Regions from separate parts of the Micromonospora sp. NPDC023644 genome, predicted to be linked through region 3. Evidence: riboswitches for the same ligand, from Rfam matches in the RefSeq annotation. Region 3 holds a riboswitch; each other region holds the start of a gene.
The links. A riboswitch is a leader RNA that binds a small molecule or an ion and turns the genes downstream of it on or off. The one in region 3 is predicted to bind cyclic di-AMP.
Positions count from the first base shown of each region.

Region 1: linked by a shared signal. The riboswitch ahead of AB0G08_RS14700 (C39 family peptidase) and the one ahead of AB0G08_RS10895 (hypothetical protein) in region 3 are both predicted to bind cyclic di-AMP.
Region 2: linked by a shared signal. The riboswitch ahead of AB0G08_RS03850 (NlpC/P60 family protein) and the one ahead of AB0G08_RS10895 (hypothetical protein) in region 3 are both predicted to bind cyclic di-AMP.

Region 1 is NZ_JBFABA010000015.1:109,751-112,869, forward strand. Features, by position in the region: gene AB0G08_RS14690 (CDP-glycerol glycerophosphotransferase family protein) at 1-65, shown strand, start outside; gene AB0G08_RS14695 (alpha/beta hydrolase) at 172-915, opposite strand; gene AB0G08_RS14700 (C39 family peptidase) at 1,021-1,866, opposite strand; cyclic di-AMP (ydaO/yuaA leader) riboswitch at 2,094-2,233, opposite strand; gene AB0G08_RS14705 (hypothetical protein) at 2,545-3,119, opposite strand, start outside.
Region 2 is NZ_JBFABA010000003.1:188,530-191,648, reverse strand. Features, by position in the region: gene dcd (dCTP deaminase) at 1-199, shown strand, start outside; gene AB0G08_RS03850 (NlpC/P60 family protein) at 254-1,294, opposite strand; cyclic di-AMP (ydaO/yuaA leader) riboswitch at 1,307-1,441, opposite strand; gene AB0G08_RS03845 (peptidoglycan recognition family protein) at 1,679-3,119, shown strand, end outside.
Region 3 is NZ_JBFABA010000010.1:74,464-77,582, forward strand. Features, by position in the region: gene AB0G08_RS10890 (YibE/F family protein) at 61-1,413, shown strand; cyclic di-AMP (ydaO/yuaA leader) riboswitch at 1,580-1,711, shown strand; gene AB0G08_RS10895 (hypothetical protein) at 1,715-2,731, shown strand; gene AB0G08_RS10900 (carbonic anhydrase) at 2,975-3,119, opposite strand, start outside.

The sequences.
Region 1 (3,119 bases), on a different contig from region 3:
GCGTCGCGGGCGCGACCGGCCTGCCGCTCGACCCGGACGACGCGGCCCTCTCCCCCACCGCCTGACACCCTGCTCGGGCGGCCCGCTCCGGGTCAGGCTCCCGCCGCTGCGGCACGCGACGGCCGTCCGCACCCGGAATCCTCGACGCCGCGCCCCGGGGCGGGGCAGCCGTCAGCGGTACGGGTCGACGAGGTCCAGGACCGCCTCGGGGGCCTCGACGTGGGCGTTGTGGCCGAGGCCGGGCAGGGTGGCGACCGGCACGCCCAGCTCCTTGAGCTGGGCGTCGGTGACCATGGGGTCGTGCTCGCCGCGGGCCAGCAGCACCGGCACGTCGGTCGCCGCCAGCAGGGCGGGCAGGTCCGGCGCGCCCACGCCGAACGCGGCCGGGTCCATCGCCAGCCGCCAGCGGCCGTCGACCTGCCGCAGCCCGGCCTCCACGACGGGATGGTCGGGGGCGAAGAGCCCGGTCAGGCCGGCCACCCGCAGGTAGCGGCGGGCCGCCTCGTCCCGGCTCGCGAACCAGGTCACCGGCCGGGCGGCCAACTCCCCCGCCTTCGCCAGCTCCGCCGGCGACCAGACGGCCTTGATGCCGAGCCCCACCACGGCGTCGACCGGCAGCCCGGCGCTCCGGGCGGCCAGTGCCAGGCCGACCACCCCGCCGAGGGAGTGCCCCAGCACGACGAGCCGGTCCCCCGCCGAAAGCCCCGTGGAGATCCGCGCGGCCAGCCCCGGGAACGAGTACGCCGGCAGCGGCGGCGACCAGCCGTGGCCGGCGAGGTCCGGCGCCAGCCACCGCCCCGCCCAGCGACGCTCGAGCAGCGGCGCCCAGGGCAGCCACACCTCGCCGGTGGCGCCCATCCCGTGCAGCAGCAGAAGCACCCGCCGGCCGTCCCGGTCACCCGATTCATCGACCATGGGGCGCAGTGTGCCACCACGGGACGCCGCGGGCGAGGGCCCTGACCCGGACACGACAACGGGCGCCGACCCCCGGCACGGGGAGCCGACGCCCGACGCTGTCGCTCAGGCGGAGTAGCCGCGGGTGGCCGCCCAGTTCGCCAGGGCGATGGTGCTCATCCAGTACGACGCGGTCGCCGGGTTCGCCGAGTCGGCGACCTTCACCAGCCGCCCCTCGTCCTGGTAGCCCACCACGGCGATGTAGTGCCCGCCGGGGAAGGAGTGCCAGCCGCCGTCGGTGTCCGTGGCGCTGCCGGCGACGTTCACCACGACGCCCCGCCCGTCGCCGATGGCCGCGACCACGTCGGCCTGGAGACGGTCCATCTGGGCCGGGGTGGCGGCGCCACCCGGGATCATCCGGGTGCGGTACGGGTCGCCCTTCACCGTCGCGTTCAACACGCGGGTGGTGTCCTGGGCCGAGTCGGTGCCCATCTGGTCGGTGCCCAGCTGGGCGCCGAGGGCGTCCTGGCTGCGCGCGATGCCGGCGGCGCTGAGGGCGTGCCGGACGGCCGCCGGACCGCAGTTGTAGAAGGTGGTCTGGGCCTGGTAGTCGTAGTCCAGGGTCTTGTCGGCCGGGGGCTTCGGCGGGGCCGGCTTGCGGGTCACGTCCGGGTCCGGGGCGGCGCTGGAGGCGCTGGCCGACGGGGCGGCGCTGGAGGCGGCCGGGGCGGCGCTGGACGGGGCGGTCGCGACCCGGGCCTGGCTGCGCGAGGCCGCGGTGTCGTCCCGCAGTTCGGTCGCGGCCACCAGGGCCTGCGCGGCGGCGGGGGCCTCGTCGGTGCCGGCCAGCAGCGCGCCGGAGCCCGACGCCAGCACGAGCGCCGCTGCGGACGCGGCGGCCAGCTGGTACGGACGCTCGGACGTGAGGCGACGCAGCTGTCGCTTGAGGTGGTGCTTCACGGTTTCCTCCACGGGCTGGGGGTGAGCGGTCGTCGGTCCGTGCCGAGGGCAGGGCGGACCGCCGCGCGGACGGACGTCCGGGCGGGTCGTGGACCACTCAGGGGACGCGCCCGGGATGCCGGGCGACGGACGGTGACCGGTGGGTCAGCTCGCGACCGGCGGACGGACGAGCACGGGCACCGCGGCGCCGTGGAGACGGCGGAACAACCGAGGGGTGGACGGGTGTGGCATGAGGATGGAACTCCTTCCGACACCGCCGACCGGGTTAGCTGACGGATTCGGGCGGGAAGAACGCCCTACCACGGGCCACGGCCCACGGATTCACCCCAACAAGCACTGGGTCCCCGGTTCGTCGTTCACGATTAGGCGGGTCGGCGCGGCGTCGCCTCTGGCGATCGGGTACCGCACCGGACGCGCCGACATTACTGGCCGGTCCGGGCCCTGCCAACCCCGTCCCACCTGCTTAAACCTTGATCTAGAGGCAATTTTTGCGGGCACTTCGCCACTGACGCGACTCAATGGGACGACCGTTTCCGAGCGCCCCTTGGGGTGACAACGGGACGAGTGGCGGACATCGGCGTCGAAACCCCGGCGGGAATCGACCGCGCCGCGCCGGATGACCGGTTCACCGGCATGGTGACCGGCGTCACCGAAGGATTCCTCGGCGTCGCGGGGACGGCGTGCGGCGACTCAGCCCACCCGGGCGGGCCGCCAGCGTGCCGCGGGCACGGGCCGGGGCGCGGCGGACGCCACCCGCGGCGCGGGGAGCCGGCCCGGCCGGAGCCGGGCCGCCGCGGCGTACGCCTCCACGGCCAGCGCCCGCGCCGCCTCGGCGGCCAGGTCGGCGTCGCGCCACGCCGCCCGTTCCCGTTCGGCGGCGGCGCGGTGGCGGGCGCGCTTCGCGTCGCGTACCGCGCGGGCCAGCACGATCTCCTGCTCGGCCGGGTGCCGCCGGGGATCCCAGCCCGCCCGCCGGGCGAACACGTCGCTGAGTTGACGGGCGGAGAGGTCCCCACGCCAGTGGGCGGCCATCGCGGCGTGGTGCAGCCAGCGCTCCCGGGCGGCGTACTCGGCGGGCGTGCGCGGGGTGCGCGGGGCGGGCAGGAGGGCGGCCGCGGTCAACCGGCGGGCGGCCCTCTCCGCCTCGTCGTACGCCTGCCAGGCCCGGTCGGACTCCTCCTGCGCGGCGAGCCAGTCGGCCCGTCGCCGCCGGGCGGTCCGGGCGGCCCGGGCCGCCGCGACCGCCACCTCCTCGGCGTAGCGGC
Region 2 (3,119 bases), on a different contig from region 3:
CCTGGAGCTGTCGAACGTGGCCAACCTGCCGATCACCCTCTGGCCGGGCATGAAGATCGGCCAGCTCTGCATCTTCCGGCTCTCGTCGCCGGCGCAGCACCCGTACGGCTCGGCCGTCTACGGCTCGCGCTACCAGGGCCAGCGCGGGCCGACCCCGAGCCGCTCCTGGCAGCACTGGCGCACCTGGCCGACCCGCTGACCCGACCCTCGGCCGGGCGGAGGGCCCCCGCCGGACAGGGGCCCTCCGGGCATGTCAGCCGGGCCGGCCGTAACTGTGGATCGGGCCGTCGTCGACCTTCTTCATCCTGATCGGCACCCCGGCGCGGGAGGCGTGCACCACCCAGCCCCCGCCGACGTACATGCCGACGTGGTGCAGGTCGCTGTAGTAGAAGACGAGGTCACCCGGGCGCAGCTCGCCCCGGCTGACGGTCGCGGTGGCCCGGCGCTGCTGCGCGGCGTTGTGCGGCAGCGAGACCCCGGCCTTCGCCCAGGCGGCGAGCATCAGCCCGGAGCAGTCGTACGAGTTCGGCCCCTCGGCGCCCCAGACGTAGGGCTTGCCGATCTGGGCGCAGGCGAACTTCACGGCGGTGCCGGCCGCCCCGCCGGGGTAGCCGGCCGGGCAGGGGGCGGGGCGCAGCGGCCCGCCGCCACCGTTGCCGTAGACCCGCAGCCGCAGCTTCTGCAACCGGTCGATCTCGGCGTTGATCTGCTTCTTCTTCGCCGCGAGCTGGGCCTCGGTGCGGCTGAGCTGGACGACCATCTCGTCCAGCGGCGCCTTCTTCCCGGCCAGCCGGTCGCGCAGCTGGGCGACCTGCCGCACGTCCTGCTGCTGGTGCTGGGCGAACCGGTCGAGCAGTTCGAGCTGCCCGAGCATCTCGCTCGGCGAGCGGCTGCCCAGCAGGGCGTTGACGACGGAGACGTTCTCGCCCTTGTAGGCGCGGGCGGCCAGCGCGGCCACCTTCTCCATCGCCTGGTCGACCTGCTTCTCCAGCGGCCCGATCTGCGCGGCGAGCGCGTCGGCCTGCTTCCGCCTGGCGGCCAGGTCCTGTCGGGTGGCGTTGTGCCGTTCGATGATCGGTTCGAGCTTGTTCCAGTCCTCGTCGATCTGTCGCTCGATCTCGGCGACCGTCGGTTCGGCGTGGGCCGCCGTGGCGCCGCCGGTCAGGACGACGGCGAACGCGGCCAGGGCGGCGAGGGCGGTGGTGCAGCGGTACCAGCGTGGGCGCGGCGCAGCCGTCACCGGGTCGGCGAGGGCCGACCGGGTCGACGGTGGCCGCGGGGCATGGTGTGCCACCGGGGTCCGTACTCCTTCTTCCGTACCGCCTACCGGGTTAGCTGACGGGTTCGGGCGGGAAGGGGCGCCCTACCGCAGGGACTGCGGATTCACCCCGGGGAACCTGGGTCCCCGGCTCGCTCGGGAGCGACTCGGCGGTGCCGGACCGTCACCGCCCTGGTTGGACGGATTGTCACCGGCCGACGAAGGACCAGAGTAGAGACGACCGTTATCGATCCGCAACCCTTCGGGCGGTGACACTCCGTACTCATCCGGGCGGGCGGATCCGCAACCCGGACGACGAGAGTTTCCTTCCTTTTGAAGTGTCGGGCGGAAAGGTATTGACCCGAGGCGGCGGACGGGGCGAAGGTGGCCCCATCTTTGCCCGTCCGAACTGGGGGTCTGATGCACCTGTCAGCGACATCAAGGAGCAGACGCGTCCTGCTGGCCGCGGCCGTGGCCGCCGCCCTGGCGGCGACGCCGCTCACCGCCGCCGGATCCGCCGCCGCGTCGCCGGCGACCGACCGGCAGCAGCAGTACGCCGCCGCGGCGACCGAGTACGGCGTGCCCGAGAGCGTCCTGCTCGGGGTCTCCTACCTGCAGTCCCGCTGGGACACCAACGCCGGCACGCCGAGCACCAGCGGCGGCTACGGACCCATGCACCTCACCGACGCCGAGCACGTCGCCGCCCTGTCCGGTGGCACCCACCACGACGAGGGCACCGAGGACCCGCGCGGCGACGACTCCCGCCGGTCCCTGGCCGAGGCGCACGAGCCGCCGGCCGCTGCGCCGCCCGACGAGGCGGCGCTCCGGACGCTCGACGCCGCCGCGGAGCTGACCGGCGCCAGCGAGGAGGCGCTGCGGACGGACGTCACGGCGAACATCCGGGGCGGCGCGGCGCTGCTGGCCGCGTACCAGAAGGAGATCGGCGCCCCGGTCGGCGCCGGCACCGACCCGGCGGCCTGGTACGGCGCGGTGGCCCGGTACTCCGGCGCGGACAGCGCCGACGCCGCGGCGGCCTTCGCCAACGAGGTGTACGCCACCATCGCCACGGGCGACAGCCGGCTGACCGACGACGGGCAGCGGGTCACGCTGGCCGGCGTCGCGGTCCAGCCGGACCGCTCCTGGCTGGACCGGCTGAACCTGCGCAAGCTCGCGCGGCCCGACGGGCTGGAGTGCCCGAGCGACATCTCCTGCGAGTGGATCCCGGCGCCGTACCAGCAGTACGGCCCGACGATCGAGGACTACGGCAACCACGACCTGGCCGACCGCCCCGCGCAGCAGAAGATCGAATACATCGTCATCCACGACACCGAGGGCTACTTCGGGCCGAGCGTCAACCTGGTCAAGGACCCGAAGCGGGTGGGCTGGCACTACACCCTGCGCTCGGTGGACGGCCACATCGCCCAGCACATCAAGACCAAGAACGTGGGCTGGCACGCCGGCAACTGGTACGTGAACTCCAAGTCCATCGGGCTGGAGCACGAGGGCTTCGCCGGGCACGGCACCTGGTACACGGAGGCGATGTACCGCACCTCCGCCAAGCTGGTCCGCCACCTGGCGCGGCAGTACAACATCCCGCTGGACCGGCAACACATCATCGGGCACGACAACGTCCCCGGCACCGTCGCCTCGACCGTGCGCGGCATGCACTGGGACCCGGGTCCGTACTGGAACTGGTCGCACTACTTCGACCTGCTCAAGGCGCCGTTCAAGTCGACCGCCACGCACCACACGGGCCTGGTCACCATCGACCCGGACTTCGCCACCAACCAGCCGCCCTTCACCGGCTGCAACCGGCAGCCCCCGGGCGTGCCGAACCCGCCCCCGGCGACCGCCCCCTGCC
Region 3 (3,119 bases):
GCTGAACCGACCGGCCCGCCGGCACGTACCCCGCCCTGGATTCGTTGGGAGACACACTCGATGGGCGCCGACCACACCCGCCCCGCTCCGTCCGCCCCGCCCGGGGTGCGGCGGATCCTCGTCGCGACGGTGGTGCCCCTCTTCGTCGCCACGGTGATCGCGGCGCTGGTGCTCTGGCCGTGGGACGCGCGCGATCCCGCGGCCGGCACCGAGCCGCCCCGCCACCACGGCACGGTGACGCGGGTGGTGACGGAGCCGTGCCCGCCCGCCCCCGAGACGCCGGAGGGGAGCCCGGACGCGGCGCAGGGCCCCTGCGGCACGGTCACCGTACGGGTGGAGGACGGCCCCGACGCCGGCCAGCAGGTGGAGACGCCGGTGCCGGCCGGGCCCGGCGCGCCGAGCGTCGCCGTGGGCGACGAGATCATCCTGGTCGAACTCACCGACCCCGCCGATCCCACGGCCAGCACCTTCAACATCGCGGAGCACCAGCGCGGCAAGCCGCTGCTCTGGCTGGTCGCGCTCTTCGCGGCGGCGATCGTCGCCTTCGGGCGGTGGCGCGGGCTGGCCGCGCTGGCGGGCCTGGCGGCGAGCTTCGCCATCCTGCTGACCTTCGTGCTGCCCGGCATCAGCGCCGGGAGCCCACCACTCCTGGTCGCGGTCGTCGGCGCCGCTCTGATCATGTTCGTGGTGCTCTACCTGACCCACGGGGTGACCGCGCAGACCTCGGTCGCCGTGCTCGGCACGCTGGGCAGCCTGGTGCTGACCGGCGTCCTCGGCACGATCGCCACCGCCGCGACCCACCTGACCGGGTTCGGCAGCGAGGACGCCACCACGTTGTCGATGTACCAGGCCGACGTCGACCTGCACGGCCTGCTGCTGGCCGGGATCATCATCGGTTCCCTCGGCGTGCTCGACGACGTCACGGTCACCCAGGCCGCCACGGTCACCGAGCTGGCGCACGCCAACCCCGGGCTGTCCCGGATGCAGCTCTACCGGGCGGCGACCCGGGTCGGCCGGGCGCACATCGCCTCGACGGTGAACACCATCGTGCTGGCGTACGCCGGCGCCTCGCTGCCGGTGCTGCTCCTGCTGACCGCCGACTCGCGGGCGGTGACCCAGATCCTCACCAGCGAGTTCCTGGCTCAGGAGATCGTCCGCAGCGCGGTCGCCACCCTGGGCCTGATCGCCGCCGTGCCGCTGACCACCGGGCTGGCGGCCGTGGTGACCGCGGCGGGCCGGCGCGGCGGGGACGCCACCGACCGCGCGGCGTCCGCGCCCGCGCCGGCGCCCCGGCCGGCGGCCGACCGGTCCGAGGCGCTGGAGGCGCTCAGCGGGCCGCGCGCCGCGGACGCGCCGTCCGCCGCTCCCGGCGGATGGCCCGGTCGGAACAGGAGCACGGACACCGCATGGTGACACTCCTCAGCGTGACCGAACAGGACGTCCGACCTGATAAACGCGTCACTGCTCACCCTCCGCCATCACGAAATAACGCATTTAGTCGGCTTAGGGACGTAGATCCCCGGGAGTGCTCTCAGGTAACCTCGCTGCCGGTCACCGCCGAAGGCGCGCAGCGGCGCCTGCGGTGCCGCCGCCCAATCGCCGCCAGGCGAGCCGGGGACCCAGGTACGTGGGGTGAATCCGCGACAGCGGTAGGGGCCACTTCCGCCCCGAACCCGTCAGCTAACCCGGTCGGCGGTCGACGGAAGGGAAAACTGTGACGGCACCCCTACGCCGCTGGTTGACGCCCGTGGTGGCCGTGCTCGCCGCCCTGGCGGTCTTTGCCGGGCCCCTCCCGGCGGCGGCCGCGCCCACCCCGCCCAAGCCCTCCGGGCACGGGGACAACGAGCCCAAGCTGCTCGACGACCTGATCGAGGCCCGCAACCGGTCCTATGTGCAGGCCCAGGCGAAGCTGAAGAAGTCGGAAGAGCGCCAGCTCGAACTGGCCCTGGAGGTCGACCGGGCACAGGCCGAGCTGGACGCGCTGGCCCCGCAGGTGAGCCAGATCGCCGCCCAGTCCTACCGAACCGGGCGGATCGGCGCGGTGTCGATGCTGCTGGACACCGCCAGCCCCGACTCGTTCGTCCGCCGCGCCGCCGCCCTCGACGAGATCAACCTGGTCAACTCCAAGAAGCTGGCCGAGGTGAACGCGATCAGGGACCGCGCCAAGCAGGCCAAGCTGGCGGTCGACGCCGAGGTGCGCGAGCAGCAGAAGCTGAAGAACGAACTGGCGCGTGGCAAGCGCGAGGCGGAGAAGGCGCTCGCGCTGGTCGGCGGCAGGGGGTTGACCAGCGGCAAGGTGGTCGCCACCTCGCCGGTGGCTCGGATGGCGCCGGGTCGCACGGCCGACGGCGACTGGCGGCCGCTGTCAGCCACCGAGGACGACCCGACCACCTCCGGCCGAATCACCGCGCGCACCCTGCACATGTACAAGGAGGTCAGGCGGGCCGGCTTCAACCGGTTCGTCGGCTGCTACCGCTCCGGCGGGCCGTACGAGCATCCGAAGGGCCGGGCCTGCGACTGGTCGCTGCAACGCAGCGGCTTCTCCCCCTGGCACAACGACGACACATACATGTACGGCAACAACCTGACCGCGTTCCTGGTCCGTAACGCCGACCGGCTCGGCATCTACTACGTGATCTGGAACCGGCAGATCTGGTTCCCGGCGACCGGCTGGAAGTCCTACAGCGGCCCGTCGAACCACACCGACCACGTGCACGTCTCACTGCTCTAGCCGAGACCCACCCCCAGGGCCGCCCCGCCGGACGCGGGGCGGCCCTGTGTCGTCGGCGGGGCGGCCCTGTCGTCGCGTGGGACCGCCCGCCGCGGGAACGGCGGGTCGGGACAGGCCGCAGGCAGGAACGGGCGGGAGACGGGCCCTCGCGCCGGGACACGGCACGGCCGGGCACGGCACTGCGAGACGCGGCGCAGCGAGGCGCGGCAGGGCGCCGCGGGGTAGGCCGGGCGGCGGAGGGTGTCAGGCGAGCGCGGCGCTGGCCGCCGGCTCCGGCGCGTCGACCGCGCGGGAGGGCACCGCGGCCACCGTCCGCACCTCGCCGGCGGTCAGCCGGTACGACATGCCGACCACCCCGCAGCGACCGGCGGCCACCTCGGCGGCGAGC